Regions from separate parts of the Microbulbifer sp. NBRC 101763 genome, predicted to be linked through region 3. Evidence: predicted binding sites of a transcription regulator. Region 3 holds the regulator's gene; each other region holds the start of a gene.
What was found. Region 3 encodes sigma-54, which starts transcription at its own class of promoters, with help from an activator protein. Its sites were predicted from a motif close to TGGCACANNNNTTGCNNT; they were not measured.
Positions count from the first base shown of each region.

Region 1: galU (UTP--glucose-1-phosphate uridylyltransferase GalU) is a predicted target of sigma-54. The motif match lies at 3,226-3,243, and genes of this name have one in related genera.
Region 2: glnL (nitrogen regulation protein NR(II)) is a predicted target of sigma-54. The motif match lies at 2,941-2,958, and genes of this name have one in related genera.

Region 1 is NZ_BAABQV010000010.1:24,496-34,351, reverse strand. It holds gene ABWV76_RS20825 (phosphohexomutase domain-containing protein) at 882-2,231, opposite strand; gene galU (UTP--glucose-1-phosphate uridylyltransferase GalU) at 2,232-3,080, opposite strand; gene fabA (3-hydroxyacyl-[acyl-carrier-protein] dehydratase FabA) at 3,355-3,879, shown strand; gene fabB (beta-ketoacyl-ACP synthase I) at 3,948-5,171, shown strand; gene ABWV76_RS20805 (sugar nucleotide-binding protein) at 5,222-6,070, opposite strand; gene ssb (single-stranded DNA-binding protein) at 6,080-6,688, opposite strand; gene ABWV76_RS20795 (MFS transporter) at 6,836-8,017, opposite strand; gene ABWV76_RS20790 (mannose-1-phosphate guanylyltransferase/mannose-6-phosphate isomerase) at 8,108-9,514, opposite strand; gene uvrA (excinuclease ABC subunit UvrA) at 9,674-9,856, shown strand, end outside.
Region 2 is NZ_BAABQV010000002.1:20,822-30,677, forward strand. It holds gene thiI (tRNA uracil 4-sulfurtransferase ThiI) at 1-111, opposite strand, end outside; gene glnA (glutamate--ammonia ligase) at 432-1,838, shown strand; gene ABWV76_RS05435 (DUF4124 domain-containing protein) at 2,050-2,700, shown strand; gene glnL (nitrogen regulation protein NR(II)) at 3,032-4,114, shown strand; gene ntrC (nitrogen regulation protein NR(I)) at 4,118-5,524, shown strand; gene ABWV76_RS05450 (PAS domain-containing protein) at 5,683-6,015, shown strand; gene ABWV76_RS05455 (peroxiredoxin) at 6,083-6,604, opposite strand; gene ABWV76_RS05460 (bestrophin-like domain) at 6,771-7,586, shown strand; gene ABWV76_RS05465 (AI-2E family transporter) at 7,603-8,682, opposite strand; gene ABWV76_RS05470 (D-Ala-D-Ala carboxypeptidase family metallohydrolase) at 8,764-9,465, opposite strand; gene ABWV76_RS05475 (hypothetical protein) at 9,481-9,856, opposite strand, start outside.
Region 3 is NZ_BAABQV010000004.1:255,439-265,294, forward strand. It holds gene ABWV76_RS11690 (YhdP family protein) at 1-1,732, shown strand, start outside; gene msrB (peptide-methionine (R)-S-oxide reductase MsrB) at 1,819-2,352, shown strand; gene yjgA (ribosome biogenesis factor YjgA) at 2,453-2,965, opposite strand; gene mgtE (magnesium transporter) at 3,045-4,412, opposite strand; gene ABWV76_RS11710 (HPr family phosphocarrier protein) at 4,520-4,789, opposite strand; gene rapZ (RNase adapter RapZ) at 4,814-5,671, opposite strand; gene ptsN (PTS IIA-like nitrogen regulatory protein PtsN) at 5,805-6,266, opposite strand; gene hpf (ribosome hibernation-promoting factor, HPF/YfiA family) at 6,270-6,560, opposite strand; gene ABWV76_RS11730 (RNA polymerase factor sigma-54) at 6,748-8,205, opposite strand; gene lptB (LPS export ABC transporter ATP-binding protein) at 8,397-9,122, opposite strand; gene lptA (lipopolysaccharide transport periplasmic protein LptA) at 9,222-9,698, opposite strand; gene lptC (LPS export ABC transporter periplasmic protein LptC) at 9,757-9,856, opposite strand, start outside.

The DNA.
Region 1 (9,856 bases), on a different contig from region 3:
CAATATTTGTAACAATACGTTGCGAATTAAAGAGTCGTCCTCCAGATAGCAGCCTCTATAACTCTTAATCACAGCTTTACAAAAATCGAGCCAGGTTACTTCCCTATAAATGCAACACCACCACCTGTAGCCAAGCTATTGCACTACTTATCCGAAAAATTAAATAAGCAGGACCAAAACTTAGCCATATCAAAGATTTAGGCATTTATTATTTTTAGCCCATAAATACCAAACGAAACTTTAGCACCATCAGTTTGAAGGAAAACAGCTTCAAAGTTTCACCCAATGGAAAATACCCAGAAGAAAAATTATGAGGCCATCCACTGCCCTATATCAATTCAGATTAGCACCTGAAAAATTCCCACAAAATAACCTTGTAATCACTAGAGGTGGACTAACTTCATTATACGTAGTGGATTACAAATTCCTGCATGACAACAATCCTCGCAGCAATAAGCTGGAATTTTTAATTTTGCAAATACACAATATTCCTCTATATATACTAAGGACCCTATAGCTGCAAAAAAATACTGGATACAGCTGTAATCAACAAAGGAAGCTTTGGTTTTTTGGTAAAGTCAGAAGGTCATTTGGACGGTTCAAATTGAACAGGCATCAGTATGAATATTTGGTCTATGCGACAGCAATTGTTGCATGCGTCCATGAACGGTGGAAAATTTATGCACAATATTTAAATACCATGCAAAACTCTATTACCAGAAAGACCCGCCCGCTTTAGACTTACGGGACAACAGATTAAAATATGAAATTTTATTTACTAGTAATTATAGTATTAATTTAGGCAGGGAAGGCCAGCCAAATTTTTGACTGACCTTAAACAGGTCTCTTAAATTTTAACTACTGTATTTACTCTATCTTTTTCAAGCGCGAATTAAATCAAGAAGCTCTTGAGTTTTTTCACGCATTAGCGCCTCATTCCCACGGGACTCAACATTTAAGCGTACTACGGGCTCGGTATTGGACATACGCAAGTTAAAGCGCCAATCGGGATAAGCCACACTCAAGCCATCTACATGCTCAACGCTCTCAGCTCCCGGAGCATACTTTGCTTCGGCCATTTTTAGTAATTCAGCGGCATCCTTCACCTTAGAATTAATTTCCCCAGAACAGGGGAAAGCAGCCATACGCTCACTCACCAACTGAGACAAAGACTTACCACTGCGACTTACCAGCTCTGCCACTAAAAGCCAGGGGATCATACCGCTGTCACAGTAAGCAAAGTCGCGGAAATAGTGGTGCGCACTCATTTCACCGCCATAGATAGCGTCTTCTTTACGCATGCGCTCTTTGATAAATGCATGACCGGTCTTGCTCTGCACGGGCTCCCCGCCAGCTGCATGGACAATGTCCTCGGTATTCCACAGCAGGCGTGGATCATGAACAATTTTCGCACCATCATTTTTGAGCAAAAATGCCTCTGCAAGCAGGCCTACCACATAATAACCTTCGATAAATTCACCTTTTTCATCGAAGAAGAAACAGCGGTCGAAATCGCCATCCCAGGCAATCCCGAAATCGGCACCACACTCTCTCACAGCTTCCGCAGTCGCTGCACGGTTTTCCGGCAAAATTGGATTGGGAATACCATTCGGGAAGTTACCATCCGGCTGATGGTGTACTCGTACAAATTCAAATGGCAGATGCGGTGCCAAGGCATCAACCACTGCACCAGCGCCGCCATTACCAGCATTTACCACTAGCTTGAGTGGCTTCAAAGCCGTGCTATCGATATAAGACAGCAAATGTTTTACAAAATCGACACGGTGTTCAAAGCGATATAGATCACCTCGCCTTGGTGCTGAGGCAAAGTTATTTTGCTCTGCCAATCGCTTGATATCCAACAGACCAGTATCGCCACTAATTGGACTACTTCCTGCACGGACAAATTTCATACCATTGTAATCCATAGGGTTATGACTCGCGGTTACACAGATGCCGCCATCAAAATCCCCATGGGAAGTGGCAAAATAAACTTCTTCAGTGCCACACTCGCCAATATGAAATACGTCAGCACCGGCATCGCGTAAACCATTCGCCAGAGCATCGGTCAGTTCAGGGCTGGTCAAACGAATATCATGCCCAACTACAACCCGTCGCGCTCCGAGGAATTGGGCAAAAGCACGCCCCACACGATACGCAACATCTGGATTTAACTCTTCCGGCACACGACCGCGTAAATCATAGGCCTTAAAACAGGTAAGCTCAGCCACTTACTTCTTCTCCTGGGCAGCCTGCTTGGGCAGGTAAACATTCTCATAGACATGGTTCGTAGCTTCGATAAAGCCTTCAACCGAACCACAATCAAATCGGCGCCCCTTAAATGCGTAGGCCAAAACGCAGCCCTGGCGGGCCTGGGCTAGCAGCGCATCGGTAATCTGTACCTCTCCATTCTTGCCAGGAGGAGTATCGCGTATCAGGTCAAAGATATCTGGAGTCAGAATATAGCGACCAATAATCGCATTATTGCTTGGCGCCTCTTCGGCCGTCGGCTTTTCCACCATATCGGTAACCTGGTACAAACCGGGCTTGATCTCATTGCCCGCAATCACACCAAATTTGTGGATATGTTCAGTAGGCACCTCTTCGACAGCAACAATACTGCAGCGAAACTGCTTGTATAACTGCACCATCTGCGCAAGTACGCCTAACTCCTCATTCAGGCACAGGTCATCTGCCAGCACTACAGCGAATGGTTCGTCCCCTACCAAGCGGCGCCCCTGAAGAATTGCGTCCCCCAAACCGCGCATTTCTCCCTGGCGCGTATAGGAAAAACTGGCGCTATCAATGACTTTGCGAACGGAATCAAGGTATCGCTCCTTACCAGTACCCGCTATCTGGTGTTCCAACTCAAAATTGGTGTCGAAATGATCTTCGATGGCGCGCTTGCCCCGACCAGTGACAAAGCCGATTTCCGTCAGCCCGGCTTCTATCGCTTCCTCTACGCCATACTGCACCAGTGGCTTATTCACCAGAGGCAGCATCTCTTTGGGCATGGCTTTCGTAGCAGGTAAGAAGCGGGTGCCGTAACCGGCAACCGGGAATAAACATTTCTTGAGCATTATGCTCCCCCATAATTTTGAAACGAGCGCACCCAGTGCTTGGCCGGCAACTTATCATAGTTGTTAGGGTCATTCACTTACAGATAATGACGCTAAAATCCCTTATTGGACCATAAAATCTACTACTGAATGCTCTAAGATTGTGAAAGCAATTCCAGCGCCAGTCACAAAAACAGCCCTGACCGACTAGACAAGCGACACAGAGCCCTTAGAATGCCCGCTCTTACAAAAACGCCCAGTATGGATTGCGTAACCACCCACCAACGGGGAAAAAATGAGTAATTTTGTTCAAAAAAGCACCTATAGCAGAGAGGAGCTACTGACCTGCTCCCGGGGCGAGATGTTTGGCCCTGGCAATGCACAACTGCCCGCTCCCAATATGCTGATGCTGGATCGCATCACACATATCTCAAAGGAAGGCGGAGCCTTCGGTAAGGGAGAACTGATTGCGGAACTGGACATTCACCCCGACCTTTGGTTTTTCGATTGTCACTTTCCAGGCGATCCGGTAATGCCCGGTTGTCTCGGGTTAGATGCAATGTGGCAGCTACTCGGCTACTTTTTGGCCTGGAAAGGTAACCCCGGGCGCGGTCGCGCACTCGGCTGTGGCGAGGTCAAATTTACCGGTCAGATTTTGCCCACCAGCAAGAAAGTCACCTATCACATCCAGATGAGCCGTATTGTTGAGCGCAGGCTTGTTATGGGAATTGGCGATGGTACCGTTGCTGTAGACGGCCGTGAAATTTACACAGCTAAGGATCTTCGCGTAGGCTTATTTACCCGTACCGATAATTTTTAAACACACCGTAAACCATTGTCGGTAGAAATCATGTAGTCCTCTACCGACAAGCTATGCTGGAGACCACTATGCGTCGGGTAGTCATTACCGGAATGGGTATTACATCCTGTATCGGCACCAATACAAAAGAAGTCACCGCCTCGTTGAGAGAAGGACGCAGCGGAATCCGCTTTCAGGAGGAGTACCGGGAGCTCGGCCTGCGCAGCCAGGTAGCGGGCCAGGTCGATATCGACTTCAAGGAACATATCGATAGAAAGCAGCTCCGCTTTATGGGTGATGCAGCCGCCTACGCATATATAGCCATGCAAGAGGCCATTGATATGTCAGGCCTGCAGGAGGATCAGATATCCAACCCGCGCACAGGTATTGTGATGGGCTCAGGCGGCACATCCACCCAGCAAATTATTGATGCGGCCCATACCCTCAAGGAAAAGGGCGTAAGGCGCGTGGGCGCCTACCGGGTGCCTCAGGTAATGAACAGTACCGTTTCCGCTTGTTTAGCCACCCCATTCAAGATCAAGGGAGTGAACTACAGCATTTCTTCCGCTTGTGCCACCAGTGCGCACTGTATAGGGAATGGGGCCGAGCTGATCCAGATGGGTAAGCAGGACATTGTCTTTGCAGGTGGTGGTGAGGAGCTAGCCTGGAGTTTGACTCACCTTTTTGATGCAATGGGCGCCCTATCAAGCAAATATAACGATACCCCAACGAAGGCCTCACGTCCCTACGATGCCGACCGGGATGGCTTCGTTATCGCCGGTGGCGGCGGCTGCCTGATATTGGAAGAAATGGAGCACGCTGTAGCCCGTGGAGCCACCATCTATGCCGAGCTGACCGGCTACGGCGCAACCTCTGATGGTTACGATATGGTCGCCCCCAGTGGTGAGGGTGCAACCCGCTGTATGCAACAAGCGTTAGCGGGAATGGACGGCAAAGGACTGAGAGGTAACGTGGATTACATTAATACCCACGGCACCTCAACCCCAGTTGGAGACGTGGCTGAATTGAAGGCTATGCGTGAAGTCTTTGGTGACACAGTTCCAGCATTTGCCTCTACCAAGTCCCTTACAGGCCACTCCCTCGGCGCCGCTGGCGTACAAGAGGCGATTTACAGTCTACTGATGATGCAAAACAACTTTATCGCTGCATCTGCCAATGTAGAGAATCTGGACCCTGCAGCTGTGGGTATGGATCTGGTGACCGAAGTTCGCGACAGTGAGATCAAGCGGGCCATGTCTAATAGTTTTGGATTTGGTGGTACTAACGCCTGCCTAGTATTCGACAAGATCTAAACAAAAAAAGGCGCCATATAGGCGCCTTTTTTATCTTTGCTGATAGAAACCTAACCAGACTTTTCTGCACCCAAACGTTCTAACCAAAGCTCTACCTGTCGGGTGAGCCCCTGGCGCCAGCTGTGCTGCTGAATGCCAAACACATCCCTCAATTTTCCACAGGCCAGCACAACACTGCGATCCTTTTGACCAGAATCCTCTAATGCACTGAGTTGCACAAACCGCTCTTCATCGTGAAATGACTGTGCCCGCTCCACAACCTCTAACGCAAACTCTATAGCGGTGCAGCTGTCTGAACTTCCGTAATGATAAACCCCTGGAGCAAAGGCACCACTGGCTAGCTGTTGTGCTATCGCTACCGTCACACGAGACAAATCGAGAACAGTAACCGGATTACCGTTATTGATACCATCCAGTTCGAGCGGTTCACCAGTTATAAAGCCCCGTAATACCCGCGCAAGCAGGGCTTCCAGGTTGCTATCCACCATCCAGCCAAATCGCAGGATAGTCAGGTTTTCTAATCCACTCAGGGCACGCTCACAAGCCAACCACTGGCGACCACTTCGAGCCTGTGGATCCGCCACTTCATCCTCATCATATCTCCGCTGTTCACCTCCAGCGAATACCTGATAAGAGGAAAGGTGAATAACATGTTGACAGAGTCCTCTCGCGAGCTGCTTAGCCACCTGCAGAGACTCTGGCATGCCCTGGCTGTCTGCGCAGGCCGAGGCATTGATAACAATCGAGCTTGGTCGCAGCTGGTCGAGCTCTGCGGGTAAAAGCTGTTGAACACGAAAGCCAGCGCGCTGCAGGCGTTTCTGCAGAGCGCTGTCGATATCGTTACCAGCAGTAATGACCGCTACCGTGTCCGGCTTATAACCGGTATGTAGATCAGACACTGGATGGGCTTAGAAGGGAATATCGTCGTCAAAGCTGTTATCGAAACCACCCGCTGGCCCCTGGTTAGGCTGCGGCTGCGGTTTGCTGGACGGTGCCATTGGTGATGGCGCCGTGCGCCCCTGAGCAAAGGAATCCTGACCTCCCTGCTGATAACCGCCCTGGAAACCACTCTGTTGTTGCTCGTAGCCACCCTGGCTACCGCCCATAGATTGGCCGCTCATGCCAGCAGCACCCATTCCGGCACCACCCATACCCTGTCCGAAGCCTCCTTGCTCCCCACGGCCGTCGAGCATCTGCATTTCACTGGCAACAATCTCGGTAGTGTAACGGTCCTGACCAGTATTCTTATCTTGCCATTTGCGGGTGCGCAGAGAGCCCTCAATGTACACCTTAGAGCCTTTGCGCAGGTACTCACCGGCAATCTCGGCCAGGCGGTTAAAGAATACCACCCGGTGCCACTCAGTGCGCTCCTGCTGCTGACCGGTCTGCTTGTCCTTCCAGCTCTCACTGGTTGCCAAGCTCACATTAGTGACCGCACCGCCACTCGGCATATATTTGGTCTCTGGATCATTACCCAAATTACCAATCAGAATTACTTTGTTGATCCCCCTGGCCATGGCCCTCTCCTCTCTTCGACCCAGGTCCTACCCAGGCAATAATCATTCAATATTTAAGATGTGAGGTGACTCACACCAACAATGCGCGACCGCCCAGATTGGCGACCAGTGTATTTTTATCCAGCAGCATACAACAGACACCACCAGTTAGTAAGCACTACCCTCTCGAGCTTTTGGCTCCCGCTCCCGCAACAACCACCAAAGCAGAATCCAAACAGACAGAACGGAAAAACCGAGCCATGCTACGGCACTGGCACCCCCAAGGCCAAAAAGGTATCCCCCCAAACTACCGCCTACAAAAGTGCCGAAAAACTGCAGTGTGGCATAGAGCCCTGAAGCTGCGCCACGGGCATTCTCAGGTGCTTTGCGAGTCAGCTGGGCTGGCAACAGAGCTTCAAGCAGGTTAAAACCAGTAAAGAAAATACCTAGCAGTAGCACAACAGCTACGGGGCCATTTATAGGCAGCAATGCCGCGCTCCCCCCCACCAGGGCAACACAGGCAAAATTCAAAGCGAGCCCCACTCTATCGCTGCGCTCTGCCGCCCGCATCAGAGGCAGCATCAGGATAAAAGTACCCAGCATCAGCGGGCCATATAGTTTCCAATGCTCTCCCGCCGGCCAGCCAAGCCTGTCGACCAACACCAATGGAAGGGCGACAAACATAGCTGTTAATAAGAGATGAGAAAAAAACGCTCCTGAAACCAATCTCCAGGTAAGGCCACTAACCAAAACCTTACGAAAACCACCGCTGAAAACCGCTGGGCGCCTTGCCACCTGGGGAGTGGGCACCACTCGCCAGACCAGCAACATCCCCAGAATTGCCAGCCCTGCTGTCACCCAGAAGATAACCGGGAGTCCCCCTGCTCCCGCGAGAGCAGGGCCCAATATTACCGCCAGCATAAATGCCACCCCTATAGAGGCCCCTATGATAGCCATGGCAATGCCTCGCTTCTCATCCCGGGTGAGATCAGCAACCAGCGCCATCACTGCTGCGGCAATCGCCCCACATCCCTGTAGAATCCTACCCACAATCAGGCCATAAACAGAGTCTGTCTGCGCGGCAATAACACTGCCTAAGGCAAAAACCGCGAGGCCAGTATAAATAACCGGCTTACGTCCCCAGCGGTCGGACAGAAGGCCCAAAGGAATCTGTAACAGTGCCTGGCTCAGCCCATAGGCACCCATCGCCAATCCCAATAGCATCGGTGTGCTATCGCGATAACCCTCACCGTAAATTGTGAGAACCGGCAATACCATAAACAGGCCGAGCATGCGAAAGACATAAAGGGAAGCCAGCCCGCCCAGGGCCCGGCGCTCAGTGGAATTCATGCAGTTCCCGGAACAGCGTTAAATTGGGCGCGCATTGTACAGCGAGCAGCCGCCAGGCTGTAGTGGAAGGCGTACAACTTTCGGGCTTTTCTAACCGCGACCATAGTCATCATCAAAGCGGACTATATCGTCTTCTCCAAGATAACTGCCGGATTGGACTTCAATTAATTCCAGGGGAATGGTTCCAGGGTTTTCCAATCTGTGCACCACCCCCAAGGGGATATAAGTGGACTGATTTTCTGTGATCAACAGCTCTTCTTCACCACGAGTTACCTTGGCGGTACCCCGCACTACGATCCAATGCTCGGCGCGGTGGTGGTGCATCTGCAAGGACAACTGCTGTCCCGGCTTAACTACAATACGCTTGACCTGGAAGCGCGGTCCGGCATCAATAGAGTCGTAATAGCCCCAGGGACGATAGACTTTGCGATGGCGCTGGGCCTCGCTGCGGCCAGAGCGCTTGAGACTGTTAACCAGCTTCTTAACCTCCTGAACCCGCTGTTTTTCAGCGATCAGCAAAGCATCATCAGTGTCTACAACTATCAGATCCTTCACTCCCAACAGGCTTACCAAACGGCTCTCTGATCGCACCAGGCAACCCTCACTCTCTTCCAGCAGGATATCTCCATGTAGCAGATTGTCATCGGTATCCCGTTCTGCCAGTTCCCAGAGTCCGAGCCAAGAACCTACGTCGCTCCAGCCCGCATCCATTGGCACCACCGCGGCAGATTCAGTGAGCTCCATCACCGCATAATCCACGGACTCATCAGCACAGGCAGCAAAAGCGACTTTATTCACACGTGTAAAGTCTAAATCCCTAACAGCACCTTTATAGGCTTCTCGGCAGGCGGTGAGTATATCTCCACGGTGCTGCCCCAGCTCTTCCAGGTAACGGGAAGCGCGAAATAAGAACATGCCACTGTTCCAGCAATGCTCACCTCCTGCCAGATAAGACTCAGCCGTTTCGGAGTCAGGCTTCTCGACAAATTCCGCCACTTTCCAGGCCTTTGCTGTCAAGAGCTCTCCACGGCGAATATAGCCATATCCCGTTTCAGCACGTGTTGGCACAATTCCAAATGTTACCAGGTGCCCTTGCTCCGCCAAGGCACTTGCCGATTGCACAGCCTCTTGGAAAGTCGTGACATCAGCCACAGCATGATCCGCCGGCAATACTAATAGCAACGGGTCATCACCACCCTCCAGAGCCGCTAAAGCCGCAAGAGCGATAGCCGGCGCCGTATTGCGCGCACAGGGCTCCAGCAGGATAGACTGAGTTCCATGGCCGATCTCCTGTAATTGCTCTGCAGCTGCAAAGCGGTGCTCCTCATTGCACACCAAAATGGGGGCCTGCAGCTGCTGTATTCCCTCCAAGCGCCGCACCGTAGCCTGCAACATGGTCTCGCTACCAATTAAAGGTAAAAATTGCTTTGGGTAGGCTTCACGGGAGAGCGGCCACAGACGAGAACCTGTGCCGCCACAGAGAATTACGGGAATCATCAATTCAATCTGCTTGGCTGTTGGATATTTGCGGCAGACGATTTTGGCACATCGGGTAGCGAGTTTATACTTGGCTGTTTTTCCGGCACCGCAGTTGTGATCGCCCTGAGCGTAACAAGTTCGAAGTCCGGCCCAGTATTATCAGTAGATAGGTAGAGCGTGGACACGATTTATGTAAGGGGTGCGCGCACCCACAACCTGAAGAATATCGATCTCGACATTCCCCGCGACAAGCTGATCGTGATAACCGGACTGTCTGGTTCCGGTAAATCCTCCCTGGCATTTGATACTCTCTACGCAGAGGGCCAGCGCCGTTATGTTGAGTCTCTCTCCACTTATGCG
Region 2 (9,856 bases), on a different contig from region 3:
CAGCTGACGCAGCAGGCGCTGTAGGTTGTCCTTGAGCTGGCGCGACATACGTTTGCGCACAGGGTTGCTCTTAATGGTGATCTCGGGGAAAAACTTGACGACAAAGTGCATGGGAATCCGTCGGGTACCGCATGTTGATAGAAGGTGCGGCATTATAAACTAGCCGGAGGCAACTTGGTTGTGCACCGTTACCGGGCGATACTGGGGTAAAGTTGCGTCATTATGGTGCGCTTTTCTGTGGCCGCTCGGCCACAATGCATTTATCCTGCCCCAGTCGGCCCAAAGCTGTCGACCGCACCGGCGCCAACCGCCGCAGCGATGCAGTTGCCCTAATTTGGCACACTCCTTGCTTTATTTCACGCCAGGTAAAGAGTGAATGCCGGCAGCAAAGGCATAGCGACCAATTACTTTTCAAGACCTGGAGGACAGCAATGTCAGCGAAAACGCTCGGTTTGATTAATGAGAGTGAAGCAAAATGGGTGGACCTGCGCTTCACCGATACCAAGGGTAAAGAGCAACACGTTTCCATCCCCGTATCGGAAATTGACGGAGAGTTCTTCGAAGAAGGCAAGATGTTTGATGGTTCCTCCATCGCCGGCTGGAAGGGCATTAATGAATCCGACATGATCCTGATGCCGGATGACGAGACGGCTTTCCTCGATCCCTTCACCGATGAGAGCACCGTTATTATTCGCTGTAATATCGTAGACCCGGTCACCGGTCAGGGCTACGAGCGCGATCCGCGCTCCATCGCAATGCGCGCCGAGGAATACCTGAAGTCCACAGGTCTGGGTGACACCGCGCTATTTGGCCCAGAGCCCGAGTTCTTCGTATTTGACGATATCACTTGGGGTGCCGAAATGGGCGGCGCCTTTTACAAAATCAATTCCGAAGAAGCGGCTTGGTCCTCCGGTCATAACTTCAGTGAGGGCAATATCGGCCACCGCCCTGGTGTGAAGGGCGGCTATTTCCCCGTTCCTCCGGTTGATTCCCTTCACGATGTGCGTGCCGCAATGTGTTCCGCTATGGAGCAAATGGGGCTACAGGTGGAAGTACATCACCACGAGGTAGGCACTGCCGGTCAGTGTGAGATTGGTGTTGCAGCCAACACTCTGACCAAGAAAGCGGATGAGGTTCAGATTCTTAAGTATGCCGTACATAATGTAGCGCACGCCTACGGCAAGACCGCAACCTTTATGCCCAAGCCCCTTGTTGGCGATAATGGCTCCGGTATGCATGTGCACCAGTCCTTCACCAAGGATGGCGTAAACCAGTTTGCCGGCGATGCTTACGCGGGTCTGTCTGAGGCTGCTCTCTACTACATCGGTGGTATTGTGAAGCACGCACGCGCCCTGAACGCGATTTGTAACGCGTCTACTAACTCCTATAAGCGTCTGGTACCGGGCTTTGAGGCGCCGGTTATCCTGGCCTACTCTGCGCGCAACCGCTCCGCTTCCATCCGTATTCCTTACGTAACATCGCCTAAAGGCAAGCGTATCGAGACGCGCTTCCCGGATCCGACTGCCAACCCTTACCTGGCGTTTGCTGCCTTGCTGATGGCAGGTCTAGATGGTATCAAGAACAAGATTCATCCCGGAGATGCCGCCGATAAGGATCTGTACGATCTGCCCCCGGAAGAGCTGGCCGAGTACCCCACCGTAGCTGCCAGTTTGGAAGGAGCGTTGGACGCCCTGGATAAGGATCGTGACTTCCTGACCGAGGGTGGTGTTTTCACCAATGATGCAATCGACGCTTACATTGAATTGAAGCGCGAAGAAGTAGAGCGCCTGAACATGACTACTCACCCGGTTGAGTTTGACATGTACTACTCCGTGTAATAGCGAACGGCATCACACTGGTGCCGCCGAGTTGTTCGCGAAAAGCCCGCGCCGTCCTGGTGCGGGCTTTTTTATTGCGGGTAAACTGTCTATTGGGGAGGTTGATTCTACCGACTGCGAATCTGGTACTTTGAGAAGCAGTTGCCCCATTCAATTGAGGCCCCGACTGGGGCAAGAGAAAAGGAGCGTCCGCGTCGCGGTCGATCACGTTATGGGATTTTTGAGATCGTTTCAGGCACTTTTCCTTGTCGCCCCCCTGATGGCTTTTGCCGGTACCGATGGTGGCAGCAGCTCCGGTGCTATCTACAAGACTGTCGGCCCCGACGGGCGCGTGACTTTCAGTGACACTCCACCAGCCAGTGGTGAGGCGCAAAAGGTAGAGCTGGCCCCAATCAATGTCCAGCCCATCACCCTGCCTCGCCCTCTGCCTTCACGCAAGCTATCCCCTAAAGATGATGTAGAGGATGACGGCGGCAAAGAGAGCTACGCAGGGCCGATGTCAATCCAGATTGTGAGCCCCCTGGATGGCGCAACTATCCCCCCGGGACAGCGTATTATTCCGCTACAAGTGGATGTGCAACCGTCATATCCAAAGGGTGCCAGCTTTTATGCGGTGGTGGATGGTCAACCCTGGCGCGGCAATTCAACCGGCTCCAGCTTGGATATCTCAGCGCTGGAGCGCGGTAGTCACAGTGTGCAGGCGGTACTTATCGATGCCAGTGGGCGCATTCTGGCTCAATCAAAAGTCATTACTGTTTATGTGCAGCGCCCCAGCGTTGCCCAATTGGATAGCTCTATCCTTCGGGCACCTCAGTCAACCAAAGTGTCACTTGGGCCCAGTTTGGCCCAGTCTCAGCCCTGATTGGTTTGTATTACCGCTATCGTCAAGGGCGTCAGCGGGTCTTCGCAAACAATTCACAGCCCGCCTTTCCCTCCCTAGGCTGATTAAATTTTGACCTTCGCACCATTGTGGTGCATTCTCCTGGCTGAGCTGTGCAGCTCCAATGCTCTTGGGGGTGATTAGGCAAATCCTATCGATTGCGCACTGTAAATGCTCATCAGAAGCAACCAATGTGGGCCTGAATAGCCCTGTGCGCCATTTTGGTTTGCTTTTTGCACTGGCTAGATACAAGGGCTTATCGCGCCGGGTGCTAACCCTACCCCGGCCGCCGCAGAGAACCGGAAACCACTGAATGCTCAATGATCGCCAGCTGCGCCAGCTGTTAGACAGTCTCACTTCAGCCGTTATGGTGCTGGATGACACGTTATCACTCTGTTACTTGAACAATGCGGCCGAGGATTTGCTGGCGGCATCCAGTGCAAGGGTCAGCGGATTGCCGTTGGAAGAGGTCGTGCGAGAATCTGCAGCTGCGCAAAAAGCCATGCGTGATGCGCTGGTCAGTTGTGAAAAATATACGGTGCGCCGCGCTCGTTGGCGTCTGCACAACCTGGATACGCGCACTGTGGATTACTCGGTGAGTCCTGTCCCAGAGCTAGGTGTTTTGCTGCTTGAGGTGCAACCTATGGATCGCCTGCTGCGCATTGCACGTGAAGATGCATTGCTCAGTACCCAGGAAACTGCGCGTAACCTGGTGCGGGGCATGGCACATGAAGTGAAGAACCCCCTCGGCGGTATCCGCGGTGCGGCACAACTACTTCAGAGAGAGTTACCAGATGCCTCTCTGGAAGAGTACACACAGATCATCATTGAGGAGGTGGACCGCCTGCGCAATTTGGTGGACCGCTTGTTGGGACCGCGTCAGCCGGTGAAACTGGCGGAGACCAATGTCCATGAAATCCTGGAGCGAGTGGCACAGCTTCTAGAGGTGGAATGTGATGGTGAACTGAGTATCCGCAGGGATTACGACCCCTCTATCCCGGATGTACCAGCGGATCGCGAACAGTTGATCCAGGCACTGCTGAACATCGCCCGCAATGCGATGCAATCGATAAATGAGAGTATCGGTCTCGCCAGTGGGGAGATGGTATTGCGCACACGGGTCCAGCGCCAATTCACAATTGGTCGTCGCAATTGTCCACTGGTATGCCGTATCGAAATTGAAGATAACGGTCCCGGTATTCCCGAGGAGATCCGTGAGCGGATCTTCTTCCCGATGATATCAGGGCGCGCGGAGGGCTCCGGTTTAGGGCTATCCATATCACAGAACATTATCAGTCAGCATCGCGGCCTAATTAAGTGTGACAGCCGTCCCGGTCGCACGGTATTCCAGATCTATTTGCCGTTGACTATCGAATTAGCCAATACAGGAACCTAGAGAATGAGTAATCGCGTTTGGATAATTGACGACGACAGATCTATCCGCTGGGTGCTGGAGCGGGCGCTTTCTCGGGAGGGGATAGAAACCCAATGCTACGAGAGTGGCGATCGTGCCCTGGATGATTTTTACAGCGATTCACCGGACGTGGTGATTAGCGATATTCGTATGCCGGGCTCCGATGGATTCAAGTTGCTTCAGCGCTTCCAGGCGGAACGTCCAAACATGCCGATAATTATTATGACTGCTCACTCGGATCTGGATAGTGCTGTCGCCGCCTATCAGGGCGGTGCCTTTGAATATCTGCCTAAGCCTTTTGATATTGATGAGGCTGTAGCGGTTACACGCCGTGCCCTGGTGCACGCCAGTGAGCAGGCGCAGGAAGAGCGCATTGAACAGGATAATGGCACCGAGAATAAAGAAATCATTGGTGAAGCGCCGGCGATGCAGGAAGTTTTCCGTGCGATCGGCAGGCTCTCTCACTCAAATATCACTGTATTAATCAATGGTGAGTCTGGCACTGGTAAGGAACTGGTGGCTCAGGCGTTGCACAATCACAGTCCACGAAGGGAAAAACCCTTTATCGCCCTGAATATGGCCGCGATTCCGAAAGACTTGATGGAGTCTGAATTGTTTGGGCATGAGAAAGGCGCTTTTACCGGGGCCAGCTCCCAGCGTGCCGGGCGTTTTGAGCAGGCCAATGGCGGTACCCTTTTCCTGGATGAAATTGGTGATATGCCGGCAGAAACCCAGACGCGGCTTCTGCGAGTATTGGCGGATGGGGAGTTTTATCGGGTTGGCGGACACACTCCGGTAAAAGTGGATGTGCGGATTATTGCCGCCACCCATCAAAACCTTGAGGAGCTGGTACTGCAGCATAAATTCCGCGAAGACCTATTTCATCGCTTGAATGTAATCCGCATTCATATTCCAAGGTTGGCCGATCGCCGTGAAGATATCCCAAGGCTGGTGCGTCACTTCTTCAATGCTGCCGCAAAAGACCTCGGGGTGGAACCAAAAATCCTGACTAAGGAAACAGAGGGTTACCTGTCAGGTTTGGATTGGCCTGGAAATGTACGGCAGCTCGAAAATACTTGTCGCTGGATTACCGTTATGGCCTCTGGCCGTGAAGTACATATCGAAGACTTGCCCCAGGAACTGCACCAACAAGGGCAGGAGAGCGAAACCCCACTGGACTGGCAAAAAGCCCTACGTATTTGGGCTGATCAGGCCCTGTCATCCGGGCGGCGCGAAATACTCAGTGAGGCAGTTCCCGCATTTGAGCGTGCCCTGATCGAGATTGCTTTAAAGCATACGGCCGGGCGCAAGCGTGATGCCGCAGATTTACTTGGTTGGGGACGAAATACCCTGACAAGAAAATTAAAAGAGCTGGAGATTAGTGGCAATTAAGAACTATTTTTGTGCCTCCGGCTATTTCTGACAAAGATGAAATAAGAATTTTTATGTTAATACTCAATGAATGATAAAGGCAAAACCTCCTTTGGCTTTTACACTTGCATTTATTAATGCAGTTCAAATATGAATGTAGTGGCTGGAGATGGAGTTCTATGAACGCTGAAGAGCTTAGGGTTGTTGATAATGTGCCGTTTCTTTTTTGGGTGAAAGATCAAGATGAAAAATATATTTGGGGTAATCGCAAAATTTGCGAGTTGGCCGGTGAGGATGTAGTGGGAAAAACCGACGCTCAACTAACTTGGGCGGAAAATGCTCAAGCTCTGCGAGAGGCGGATAAGCGCGTCTTTGCTTCCGGTGAGCCGGATTATTTACTAGAGCACGTAATTAAATCCAGTCGAGGTGAGGCTACGTTAAGTGTTTGCAAGTGGCTTGGGGAGTTTGAGGGGGAGAAGTGCTGCTTTGGCATTTCTTTCGTAATAGAATGATGTCATAAATTAAGTTGAGTCGGATAAATCTGGCCCTGAGTGCTTCGGGCCAGATTTATTAATATTTTTAGGGCTCACTCTTTTCTATGCCTAGTTTGGCCAGGTTTCTGGCAATATCCTCTGCACTGGTGGCAGGGTTAACGTCTTTATCAATTTTCAGGACTTTCCCATCCTTACCGATATAGACAGTAATACGCCGGGCAATATTGATCATTGGAACTAGCACACCGTAAGCCTTGGCGACTTCACCTGAAGGATCGCTTAGGAGAGGGAAGTCGGCTTCATTGTGCTTAGCGAAGCGTGTGTTTTCATCAATATCATCGGTGCTTGCCATAAAGTAGGCAGCATTGAACTTGCGAATCTTGTGTCCATTTTTTGCCAGTGATTTGCACTCTATCGTGCAGCCCTTGGTAAAGGCACGTGGATACCAGGCGATTACTACTGCATTTCTATTTTTGTGTTCAGCGAGTCTGTGTGTATTGCCGTCTGATCCTTGAAGAGAGAAGTCCGGTGCTCTGTCACCAACCTCAAGGGCCATCAATGGCAGGCTGATCAGCGTAGTTAAAACCAGGGTAATCCAGTATTTCATAGTATGTTTGCTCTCGGATATGTTGCGCCTATGCTACCGCTGCCATATGGTACAAACTAGTAGGTTCATTATAAATACGCCACTTCTTTAGCCCTGCAGAGAGCCTGGAAAAACTGGCCAGTGATACCCAGCTGGGCCAGACTTTCCTCAGTCTGTGGGGACTCTTATGCACTCGGGTAATATTTTCTATTTGCTGCCATTGCCCCTGATATATCTGATTACAGTGGCACTGGTTCTCTGCGCTTTGGCGTTAGGGGTATTCTGGGGGCATAGGCGCCAGAGAAGAGAGAGCGTTGCTGGTGAGTCGTCGATTGGCAGTGCTGTTGCGGCAACGCTTGGTTTGGTGGCATTTGTTTTAGCGTTTACCTTCAATATGACCGCGGACCGCTTTAATGAGCGCAAGGCTCTGTTGTTGCAGGAGGTTAATACTATCCTGGCGGCCTACCTGAATGCGGACTTTCTTGAGAAAACGAAACGTGAGCGCGCCCGTGGATTGCTTGCGGAATATGTGGATCTGCGTGATTTTGATCCCTCTACACCGGTAAGCTCTGCTGATATCAAACGCAGTGAGGAAATTCAGCGGCAGCTGTGGCAACTGGTACAGAGCCATATTGCCCAGGGTTACAATGCGGATTACCTGCGCCAATTTTCCGATCCGGTAAACACCCTGATGGACTTGCATCGCGCAAGGGTGGTGGTGGGCCTGCAGTATCGTATTCCCGCCCCCCTGTGGCTGGCGCTGTACTTTATGACAATACTGGCCATGCTGGCGATTGGTTACCAGCTGGGGATCAGCCGCGGTGGTTCGGTGCAGGTTGTACTGGCACTGGCTCTCACCTTTGCCACGGTGATTTTGCTGATCGCCGATTTAGACAGGGCCAACCAGGGGGTGTTACTGGTTGACCAGGCGCCGATGAGTGATCTCAACCAGCGCCTGAAAGCGCTACGTCAAAGGGAGTCTCAGGCTCCCACAGAGCGTTAAAGAGTCCAGGTGAGTTTTACTCGCTATCAGGTCTGGGTGGCATCAGCATATCTTCCGGGTGCACAAACTCCCGCATAAAAATTTCCCAAAAGGCGATGAACAGCGCGGCGAGTAGCGGGCCTATGGCAAAGCCGCTGACACCAAACATAAACAGGCCGCCCACAGTGGAAAACAGCACCAGATAGTCTGGCAGCTTGGTATCCCGCCCAACTAAAATCGGGCGCAGTATATTGTCTACCAGGCTGATCACAGTAAATCCGTAGGCGAGCAATATAGTGGCTTTAATGGGTTCTCCTACCCCGTATAGGTAAATGGATGCGGGGAACCAGATCAATGCTGCACCTACTGCTGGTAGCAGTGATAACAGTGTCATCAGGACCCCCCACAAAAGCGGTGCAGGTAGGTCTAGGACCCAGAAAATAATACCGCCCAGGGTGCCTTGGGTAATGGCGACCACCAGGTTGCCCTTGATGGTTGCACGGGTGACCTCGGCAAACTTGGCCAGAAGCAGGTGCTCGCGCTCATCGCCGAGGGGAAGCGCGTGTATTATCAGGTTAACTAGTCGCTCACCATCGCGGATTAAAAAGAAGGTGAGATAGAGCATCAGACCCAGCATGACAAAAAAGTTAACAGTGTTTTGGCCCACCTCGATAGCATTTCTGGCGACAAAGCTGCCCGCATTCATTACTCCGCCGAGTAGGCGCTGCTTGGCCTCCTCAATGTCTACTCCTATGCTCTCAAGCATATCGTTGACCCGTGGGAAGGCGCTGCGCACCTGCTCCAGAGATTTGGAAATATCAATCTCACCGTTTTGTACTTTGTGATAAAGCGTTACCGCCTCATTGATAAAAGAAGTGGCCACCACCAGTACCGGTATCACCAGCAGCACAATACACATGAACAGGGTCAGCAGCGCCATGGAATTGGGCGAGTTTGGAAAACGCTGCATCAGAACGCGGTATACCGGGTAAAAGATCAGGGCGATGGCACAAGCCCAGAAAATCGGTGTGAAAAAAGGTTTTACAAGTAGCAGGAAGGCTACTGAAACCAATAGAAGTGAAAGGATAAACGAGCGCCTTTCCAATTTTTCCTGCACGGGAACTTCCTCTGCTTCTGCAAAAGCCCTGTGGTATCGGGCGCCTTACTTGCGCTCTATCTAAGCAGAAGCAAGAGGGATTTACCAGCGCCTGTAACCGCAGGTGTCCACATGAAAGCGAATACCTTTATAGATGCCCAGGCCCATATTCCACTGTTGGCCGTTGTACTTATGGATATTCTTCAGTACCGGTACCAGTTGCTCGCGAGAGAACTTTTTCTGCGGAACTATATCCAGTCCACAAAAGTGCAGGTGCTTGCTGCCCCTGGAGCCGCCGGCCTTACTGTTATAGCTGGTGGTGCGCCAACCGGAGACTACGGTGACGGGGCCGATAATTGGAACGATTTCACGCTGCACTGCCCGCAGGGTGTATACCATGGTTCCCCAGTTTCCTACCGGGGGAATGGCAAATGGCGGTTCATCCAGATCCTGCCAATCGCTGCCTTGGCGCAACAATTCAAACGGGGGCACAACCTGGTCTACCTGATTAATGCGCAGGAAATCTTTCAGCTTGGAAAACAGGATATTGTTGTCTTCCTGTTTAAGAAAGCGGCTGAAGAGCCGCTCAGATGCCGCTGGATACCCCTGAATATCATAAATATCGGGGATTTCTGGTAATGGTAGTAAATCGATGGGGCTGATTAAACGCTCGCCGAGCTCCCGTGTTTTCTCTGAAGTAAAAAGTAATACGGTAATAATGGCTGCGATGAGAATGGCAGCAAGCAGCAGTAATCGGCGACGCGGGCTATTGGTTTCGGTAGCTTTGTTGTCTTGAATATCCATGGGCATCTCCGCCAATTACCAGATGCGATAGCCGCAGGTGTCGATATGGAAGCGCACTCCATCGCTGAGGCCGAGGCCGAAATTACTCTCCGGGCCGAGGCGCGCGTGAAGGGCGCGCAATTCCTCCACTAGCTCCCGGTGACTGATATTCGATTTGGGGATCAGGTCCAGGGCACAAAAGTCTCGATGATGGGCCTTGTCACTGTGTTCCAGCTTGCGGTTATAAGCGTCACTGCGAAATCCTGCGACCACATCTACAGAGCCAATTAGAGGAATGATCTGATCCCGCAGTAGTGTCAAAGTTTTGACTATGTTGTGCCACTCGCTTTGGGGTGGAATAGCAAAAGGAGGTTCTCTCAATTCTATCCATCCGCCGCCCTGGCGTAGCAAG
Region 3 (9,856 bases):
AGCCCCCTATGCAGCAGTTTTTGAGCTTACCTCCAACCTGGCGGGTATCAATGTCAACTTACCTGAACCTTTAGGTAAACCCGCTGAAGTAAAGACCAATTTTGTTCTGCGGGCGCCGATTGGTGACCAGGGCAGTTTATTCCACCTGAACTACGGTGAACATCTCCAGGGGCAGTTCTGGCTGGTACAAGGGGAACTTGATCGTGCCTCTATCGCCCTGAATGCCGAAGCTAAGCTCCCCGCCGAGCGTGGGTTGTCCATCACCGGTGATATTTCCAATATCGACCTACCCCGCTGGGAGAAGTTACTGAGTGTATATCGTGAAGCCCCCCCCTCTGCCGGAGATGGTGTTCTAAAACCTGGAGTTGAGGTTCTGGAGGAGCAGGCGGCGAGTGTATTCGACTCTGGCAAACCGGTTACCACCATAAATCTCGATGATCAAATAGCAGCTTCCGCCGAAGTTTTACCAGTGAGTCTGGATCTCAGTACCGACCGCTTGCAGTTGGGGGCTGTTGATATTGAGCATATTCATGTTACTGGCAATGGTGTGGGGGCTGATTGGAAGCTGGATTTCGATAGTGAGATGGCTGCAGGCGAATTGAAAGGCACTTTGGGTGGAGAGACACCTCTGAAGTTGCAATTGGCCCATTTACGCTTGCCTGCCCTTGAGAAAAAGAGTGAGCTTCAGCAGGACCCCTTCTCTCTGGAACCCTTCGCTGAGGAGGCCCCTGATCCATGGGCAGATTTCGATTTCCAGGTCTTGCCGGCTATTGATTTTAGCACTGAGAGCTTGCAGCTTGGTGATGAGGAGCTGGGGCGCTGGTCCTTTAATGTACGCCCCTCCAAAGAGCGTTTGGTTGTCAGTGATATTCGCGGTAGTGTGCGTGGTTTCCGTATTGAAGGGCGCGGCAAAGGTGGGGAAACTCTTGGTGCGCAGTTGATGTGGATGCGCGATGCCGAGGGGAAGAGTTCTTCCCAGTTTATTGGTCGCCTGGCGGCCGATGATCTCGCTGATATCCAGCGTTCAATGGGACATGAGCCTCTTATTGAGAGCAAGTCCGCCAGCTTTGATACCGCCTTGCGCTGGGACGGATCTCCAGCCCTGGTCAAAGGCAGTTTGCTCTCTGGGGAGCTTAAGATTGATATCCGGGATGGGCGTTTCCTTCGCTCTACAGGTACGGCTGGCTCTACGGTGTTGCGCCTGTTATCTCTTTTTAATTTCGATACCTGGGCGCGTCGTTTGCGCTTGGATTTCTCTGATCTTTACAAGAGCGGTATGGCCTTTGATCGGGTTCGCGGGGAAGTGGTTTTTGAAGGGGATGGACAGCTGTTGATTGCGGTGCCTATTCAAGTGGAAGGGCCAACCAGTGAGCTGCAGATGGCTGGCAGGGTGAACCTGTTGCGCGAGGACCTAGATCTTACCCTAGTGGCAACTTTACCGGTAAGTAATAACCTTGCTCTGGTCGCTGCACTGGCAGGAGGACTTCCGGCTGCTGCAGGGGTATATCTAATTAGTAAGGCTTTCAAAAAGCAGGTGAAAAAAGTGGCCAGTGTTAGCTATCGTATCAGTGGCGACTGGGCAGATCCACAAATGCGTTTTGAAAGGCTGTTTGATGGCGGTGGTGCCGAGCGCCAGGGGGCTGCCTCATTAAAAGATAAAGCTGAGGCTGTGGAGGAGGTGGGCTCGGGGGGGCCATCTACGCTGCCAATAAGTACTGGTGCAGGAAGCTAGCTGTTACGATTTTTCTGAACTGCATCCACTTCAAGGCGCTCTAATCTTAGGATAACGGCAACGCGCTAGAGAATGGAGTTTTGCAAATGACGAAATCTCAAATACTCGGCCCCCTGTTGGTGGTAGCCGTGGCATTATCGGCATGCTCCGAGGCCGATGACCAGCGTATCCAGACGATGACCGTAGGAGAGGCCAAGGAGAGGATCTCCGAAGGTAAGGGGCTGGAACAGATTCCCAAATCGGTGTGGAAACAGATTCTGCCTGAGGATCGTTACAAGGTCCTGTGGAAAAAGGATACTGAGCGAGCCTTTACTGGTAAGTTACTCTACAACGAGGAAGAGGGGACTTATGTAACAGCTGGTTGCCGCCTGCCGGTGTTCAGCTCAAAGCACAAATATAAGTCAGGTACCGGCTGGCCCAGTTTCTGGGATGTGGCATATCCGCAAAATATAGTCTTAAAAGACGATTTTAGTTGGGGCCTGCGCCGTACAGAAGTGCTGTCAAAATGTGGGGAGCACTTGGGACATGTATTTAAGGATGGTCCGGCACCGACACAACTGCGTTATTGCCTGAACTCCCTTGCCTTAGATTTTGAGCCAGCGACTGTAAACAAGCAATAATTAGCGATTGTTGCTAAAGGTCTTTCTGGGATGGTGGCTTGGTAAGCTGGGAGGGACTCGGGGCGGGAGAAATACCACCCCGGGCAGCTACTCTGGGGTATCAGGTATCCTGCATAAAAAAGTCGCGTAAGTAGCGGAACAATTTACGCTGATTTGTGGGGGGCTTATTGTTTTTAACCTCTCTTTGGGAGTCCCTTACCAACTGACGCAACTGTTGGTGATCCACTTGCGGATACTGATCAAAAAAAGAACCTTGGGCACTGTTCCCACCTTCAAGCAGGCGCTTGCGCCAATCCTCTGCCATTTTATCGAAGTGCAGGTGACGTTGGTCCCGCTCTTTGAATTTCAGCAAAACTGCCTCAATAGCTTCATGATCGCTACTGCGCATAAGTTTGCCGATAAATTGCATCTGGCGGCGGCGGGCCTCGTTAGATTTGATTCGTGCCATGGTATCTATGGCATCGCGCAGATCTTCATCCAGTGGTACTTCAGCAAGTTGGGCCTTAGATAGCTCAGTCAGTTGTTTGCCCAACTCCTGTAATTGGTGCATTTCCTGTTTGACCTGAGTTTTACTCTTTGGCAGGTCATCCTCATAATCATCGTTTTCGTACATCTCAAATTCCGCACGTTAACCGGGGCTTTCCCGATTTTGCTCTAACCAGAGGCATTGTGCCACTGGGATATTTCACGTCTCAGCCAAAATACCAGGTGGCAAGGCCGAGGAAAGACATAAACCCTACAACATCGGTGATGGTAGTCAGGGCTACGCCACCTGCCAGCGCTGGGTCAATACGCATAGCTCGCAAGGCTACAGGTAATATTGCGCCCGCCGATGCGGCGGTAAGCAGGTTAATTACCATAGCTGCGACAATGATAATGGCGATAGTGATATCGCTAAACCAGAGTGCGGCAATAACCCCCATAACCAGTGACCAGAGTAAGGCATTCAGGGCAGCTGAGCCCAGCTCGCGGGAGAGTAGCCAGTTCAGGTTACTTTTACCAATCTGTCCGAGTGCCATGCCCCGGATGACTACTGTGAGAGTTTGGCTGCCAGCAACGCCCCCCATACTGGCAACGATCGGCATTAACACTGCAAGTGCCACCACTTTTTCCAAGGTATTTTGGAATAAGCTGATAACCCAGGATGCGAGCAGGGCAGTTAGGAGGTTTATGCCCAGCCACAAAGCTCTCCTTCGAGCCGTACGCCTTACCGGGGCAAAGGTGTCCTCTTCTTCATCAAGGCCGGCCAGACTCATCAGTGAGTGATCGGCATCTTCGCGAATTACATCCACAATATCGTCAATTGTGATGCGGCCCAACAGGCGGTTATCCTCATCGACCACTGGCGCGGTGATCCAGTCGTACTTCTCAAATAGTCGGGCAACTTCGGTGTCGCGCATATCTGCAGGGATAGGTTCTACGTCGGTATTTACAACCTCGCGAACTGTTACTGATGGATCTGTAGTCAGTAGCTTTGATAGTGGCAGTAACCCTATGTACTGTCCCTTACGATTTACTACGAATAAGCTGTCTGTGGATTCTGGCAGTTGCTCGTGGCGACGCAGGTAACGAAGAACCACATCTAGGCTAAGGTTAGGGCGCACAGAGATGGTATTGGTATCCATCAGGCCGCCGGCGGTGTTCTCATCGTAGGCAAGAACACTTTCCACTCGCAGTCGGTCGGTCTCGCTCATAGAGGAGAGAACTTCCGAGACAACACGCTCGGGAAGTTGCTGGAGGATATCAGCGATATCATCCGCATCCAGCCCCTCCATAATCTCCACCATCTCCTCGGTATCCATGGTGTCGAGGATCTGGCTGCGCACCTCATCTGTCAGCTCTTGGAGTACCTCACCTTCTACATCTCGCTCAATTAAATTCCATAGTACCTGGCGAATGCGGGGAGGGGAGCTTTCTAGTAACTGGGCAATGCTCTGGGGGGTCAGGGTTTTGAGCATGCGCCGGACTTCCTGCCCAGTGCCGCTATCGAGCGCGGCAAATAGCTCGCTGAGCTGATTTTGGGCGCGGAATTTAATTTCGGCTTGAGGTGGGCTGGACACGACTAATCCTTACTACTTAGCGGTGATTGCGGGCTGAGGTCGCTTGGGATAAGTGGCGATTTTATGCCCATGGCGGGACTCTATCTAGAGGGGGCTATTTTTGCAAACTACTCGGCTTCGCCAAAGCGTTCTGATACCAAATCACTAATAGCGCTCACTGCATCGTCTTCGTCACGGCCTTCAATCTCCAATTCAAGTTCCGTTCCCTTACCAGCGGCTAGCAGCATAAGCGCCATTACACTCTTTCCGTCGACTGATTTGCCCTGGCAGTGTACTTTGACATCTGCAGAGAATCGCGCAGAGGTCTGGGCGAACTTACTGGCTGCGCGGGCGTGTAGACCGAGCTTGTTGATAATGGTGAGGCGCTGTTTTTGCATAAGTGCGTCTAAGTTAATTGGATGTTACTTCTGCTCACGATGCCGGATCTGAACGTTATTAAACTGCTTTGAAAAAATCTTGGCCAACTGCTCCACCATATATACAGAGCGGTGGCGACCGCCAGTGCATCCAATGGAGATGCAGGTATAACTGCGATTGCTTTTTTGGTAGGAGGGCAACCAGTTATTCAGGAAGCTGGTGATATCCGCCTGCATTTTACCGGTTTCAGGGTGGCCTTGTAGGTATTCGGCAACCTCGGGGTCCAGGCCGGTTTTCTGTCTCAGGCTTGTCTCCCAGTAAGGGTTTGGCAGGCAGCGTAAGTCAAATATCAGATCCGCATCTACGGGAACCCCGTATTTAAAGCCAAAGGATTGGAAAAGGATTGCCATGCTCTCTGACTTTTCACCTACTACCCGGTTTTTCACTAGTCCACGTAGCTCGTGCAAACTGAGATTGCTGGTGTCTATCACCATGTCCGCCATCGCAGAGATCGGTGTGAGTAGTTCCTTTTCCTGGTTGAGTGCTTCTAGTAGGTGGGTGCAGTCATTGCTGAGAGGGTGTTTCCGCCGGGTTTCACTGAAGCGCTGAACTAACACTGGTTCACGGGCGTCGAGGAAAATAACATCGCACTTTACGCCGTTTGCACGCAGGGATTCAATTACCCGTGGGGCCTGTTTGATATCCTGCCAAAGATTTCGGGCGTCGACGCCAAGAGCCAGCTGAGTATCCCCTTCTGCCGGTTGCTCGTGAACCCTTTTGACCAGTTCTGGTAGCAGGCTGGTCGGTAGGTTGTCAATACAGTTAAACCCTTCGTCCTCTAATAACTGAAGGGCAGAGCTTTTTCCGGAACCAGAACGGCCGCTGATAATAACCAAGCGCATGGGTGTCCCCTTTCTAAGGTCTGTGTATCACTGATTTTTAAAATAACTGCATTGTGATTGATAGTGACAGAGTGGTTGTCATCAACATTAGCATTTAACTTCAGTTTACCCATGGGCTGGTTCACTACCTGGATCACGCGGCTGCAGCGCTATCTATGGCAAGTGCGTAGAGTTCGTCGCTGGTCTTGGCCTGGCGTAACTTATCTCTTACTACGCTATTGGAAAATAGCGCTGCTATCTCGGCCAGAGTTTCTAAATGCTGCTGTTCCGCATCCTCGGGGACTAGTAGAACAAATAACAAATCAACAGGCTGGCGATCGATGGCGTCAAAATCAATTGCAGGCTCAATGGTACAGAGAACGCCAATTGGTTCTTCACAACCAGGCAGACGGCAGTGGGGGATCGCAACCCCCTCCCCAATTCCAGTTGATCCCAAGCGTTCTCGGGCAATCAATTGGTTGAAGATGGTATCGGAATCATGTTGCGGGTATTGTTCGGCAATAGCCTGGGCAATATTGAGCAATAATTTTTTTTTGCTACTCCCCGCCAGATGGCAAAGGCTCAGGCGGGGAGAGAGTAAAGCTTCCAGTGTCATAGTTCAGCGGTGGTTCTGCAACTTCTCTTTGTGCTTCTTCAGTTGGCGGTCCAGCTTATCAGTCAGAGCGTCAATGGCCGCGTACATATCCTTGTCTTCCGAGCCGGCACAGAGGTCGTGACCATTTATATGTACTCTGGCCTCTGCTTTTTGGATCAATTTTTCGACGGATAGGATAACCTGAGCGTTAGTAATATTGTCGTAATGCCGAGAGAGCTTCTCCAGCTTGCTTTCGCAGTAGCTGCGCATTGGTGAGGTAACATCGACGTGGTGACCACTAATGTTGATCTGCATGGATTTCTCCTAATCGGGTGCATCACATACCGGCACGTCTCCCTTTCGGGTCGCAACCCTACTAGGAAGTGGCCCAGAATGGAAGGATACACTCAAAGTTTGGAGTTTGGTTGCAGAGGGGTGAAGTGTGGTGCCAACGAGTTTGTGACCCAGGTTCTTAAGTTGGTCTAAAAATCATATTTGTGGATCAGACCAGGCGTTTTCGCTCACTGGAAGAGGGAATTCCCATGGATTCCCGGTATTTTGCTACAGTGCGTCGCGCTACCTTAATGCCTTGCTGATCCAGTTCCTGGGTGATTTTGTTATCTGAAAGGGGCTTGCGAGGCGTTTCCGCATTTATAAGTTTGCGAATTAATGCACGAATAGCAGTGGAAGAGGCGTCTTCGCCAGAATCAGTGCTTACATGACTGGAGAAAAAGTATTTCAACTCAAAAGTTCCGCGAGGAGTGAGCATGTACTTTTGAGTGGTTACCCTGGAAATAGTAGATTCGTGCATGCCAATGGCTTCAGCTACATCCGCCAGTACCATAGGGCGCATGGCCTCAGGTCCCTCTTCAAAGAATCCCTGCTGTTTTTCCACGATGCAATTGGCGACCTTGAGCAGAGTCTCGTGGCGGCTCTGTAGGCTTTTTAAAAACCAACGTGCCTCCTGTAAGTGGTCGCGCAGGAAGTTGTTATCTCTGGAGTTGTCTGCCCGCTTAACCATGGAGGCATAGTGACTGTTAACGCGAATTCTGGGGGTGATCTCCGGATTTAAGTTTGCCTGCCAGCCTAGCTCCCTACGTGAAACAATAATATCCGGGGTCACATAGGTGGCTTCCTGCTCAGCGAATCTCTCACCTGGATTAGGATTCAGGGTTTGGATCAGCCGGATGACCTCGCCCAGTTGGGCTTCATTTAGACGTGTGCGCCGACTTAACTGACGGAAATCCCGCTTGCCGAGAAGGTCAAGGTGGCGCTGGATAATACACTGGGCCTGTTTTAACCATGGAGTCTCACTGGGGAGCTGCTGTAACTGCAGTAATAGGCACTCTTGTAAATTACGCGCTCCGCACCCAGCAGGCTCAAATTGCTGGATAGCCCTGAGCACAGCAAGCACCTCATCCTCCCCAACAGAAAGGGAGTATGCAATTTCATCAAGAGGTGTGCATAGCAAACCATTAGGTTCTATGCCATCTATCAGATTTTCTCCGATTGATTTGTCCAGCTCGGAGAGGGTGGTCAGGTTGAGCTGCCATCGCAGGTGATCCTGTAGACCGTCCGTAGAGGTATTGCGCTCAAAACTGGGGTCTTCGTTCTCGGTGCTACCGCTGTGGCTGGTGTAGACGTCATCCCAGCGTGAATCTACGGGAAGCTCTTCAGGAATGCTTTGACTCCAGTCACTCTCGATGAGATCCCGCTCCTCTACGGTATGCTCAGTAGGGGGGGTGGCCTGTTCGTTAATAGGCTCCGCTTGTAGCTCTGAGATATCTGCGCTGGAAGCTATTTCGTCAGTTTCAGCCTCCAGCATCGGGTTGCTATCCAGGGCGGCTTGGACTTCCTGTTGTAAGTCCAAAGTCGAAAGCTGCAATAGGCGTATTGCCTGTTGCAACTGAGGTGTCATGGTCAGCTGGGTACCGAGCTTTAGTTGAAGAGACTGCTTCATATTGGGGTGCTGCAGGCTGAGATCACATGGAGGTATAAATAACCTCAGATGGCGCAGACTACCCCGGCCTAAAAAGTATTACAAGCAATAAGCATGCCGGTTAGATTGGCTGCCTTATTGTTAAGTAGCTCTTTCGGCGATTAATTTTGTCAATATTCAAGATGTCTGGTGACAAATGTAGCGATCTGTCTCTAAATGGTAAATTCATGTCCCAAATAGACTTCGCGTACCTGCTGGTTGGCCAGCACCTCATCTGGAGTGCCCGCTGCAATAATATGACCCTCACTAACGATATAGGCAGTCTCGCAGATATCCAGCGTCTCTCGCACGTTGTGATCGGTAATTAAGACGCCGATTCCACGATCTCGCAAATGGCGGATTATCTCCTTGATGTCATTGACGGAAATAGGGTCCACCCCAGCGAAAGGTTCGTCCAGCAGTACGAAGCTGGGGTTTGTTGCTAGGGCGCGGGCAATTTCTACCCGACGGCGCTCCCCGCCAGAGAGGGCCATTCCCAGACTGTTTTCAATATGTGTGATATTGAACTCCTGGAGTAGCTCCTGTGCTTGCTGTTGGCGCTCGGCGCGGGTTAAGTCTTTGCGGGTTTCTAGGATGGCTAGGATATTATCCCGAACGGATAGGCGGCGAAAAACAGAGGCTTCCTGGGGGAGGTAGCCAATTCCCTTTCTGGCGCGGCCATGCATGGATAGCCGGGTTATATCCTCATCATCGATCAATACCTGACCAGCATCAGCCTGGACCAGGCCAGCAATCATATAGAAGCATGTGGTTTTACCTGCACCGTTAGGCCCGAGGAGGCCGACGACCTGTCCGCTAGAGACACTGACGGATACGTCCTGAACGACTTTTCTTTTCTTGTATTGCTTGGCTAGGTGTAACGCCTTCAGCGTTGGCATAGTATTTACCGAAATCTGTCCATGTTGCGAGCACAAACGCTCGCCGGTGAAGAGGGTGATAGATGAAATCTTTACTTTTTACGACTCTGGGTAATGTCTTTACTGGCTGCCGTCGTTGCTTGGAGTCTGGCTTCCATCTTTTTTCTCTGGCTGCCAGATCATCTCTATCCGTTTGCCAGCTTGACCCTGGGCGCTCATTTGTTCGGTAGTTAGGTCGTAGTCAATTTTCTCTGCGGTTAAGGTGTTGCCGTCACGATCTACGTAGGCCTTCCCGGTAAGTTGTAGCTCTTCAGAGGCGACTGCATATTCGATGCGCTGAGCCCGTGCTTTTATCGGGTTCTCGCCTTCCAGTATTTTCTGTTGGAAGCGTGCAGGTTTGCCTAAGGCAATAACACGACTGATTTCCTTTTCCGGGGTGAAATAAACCTCTACTCGGTCCGCCTCTATCTTTAAAGAGCCTTGGGTTATCACTACGTTATTGTTGTAAACCACTAGGTTGCTGCTTAAACCCGCATTCATCGCATCCGAGCTAATATTTATGCGCTGTTGGCGGTCTTCGGGGAGTGCGTTTGCCATTGACGTCGCAATCAGAAGCATGGTGAACGCGGAACTCTTGACTAGGTAGTGGCAAAGTTTACTTGGGATCATAGTTACTCTTTACATCGGATAGGATTTCCACCCGGTCTTCATTCAGGTATGCGCGCATTCCCTTTCCTTTAGTCTGGTTAGGACCC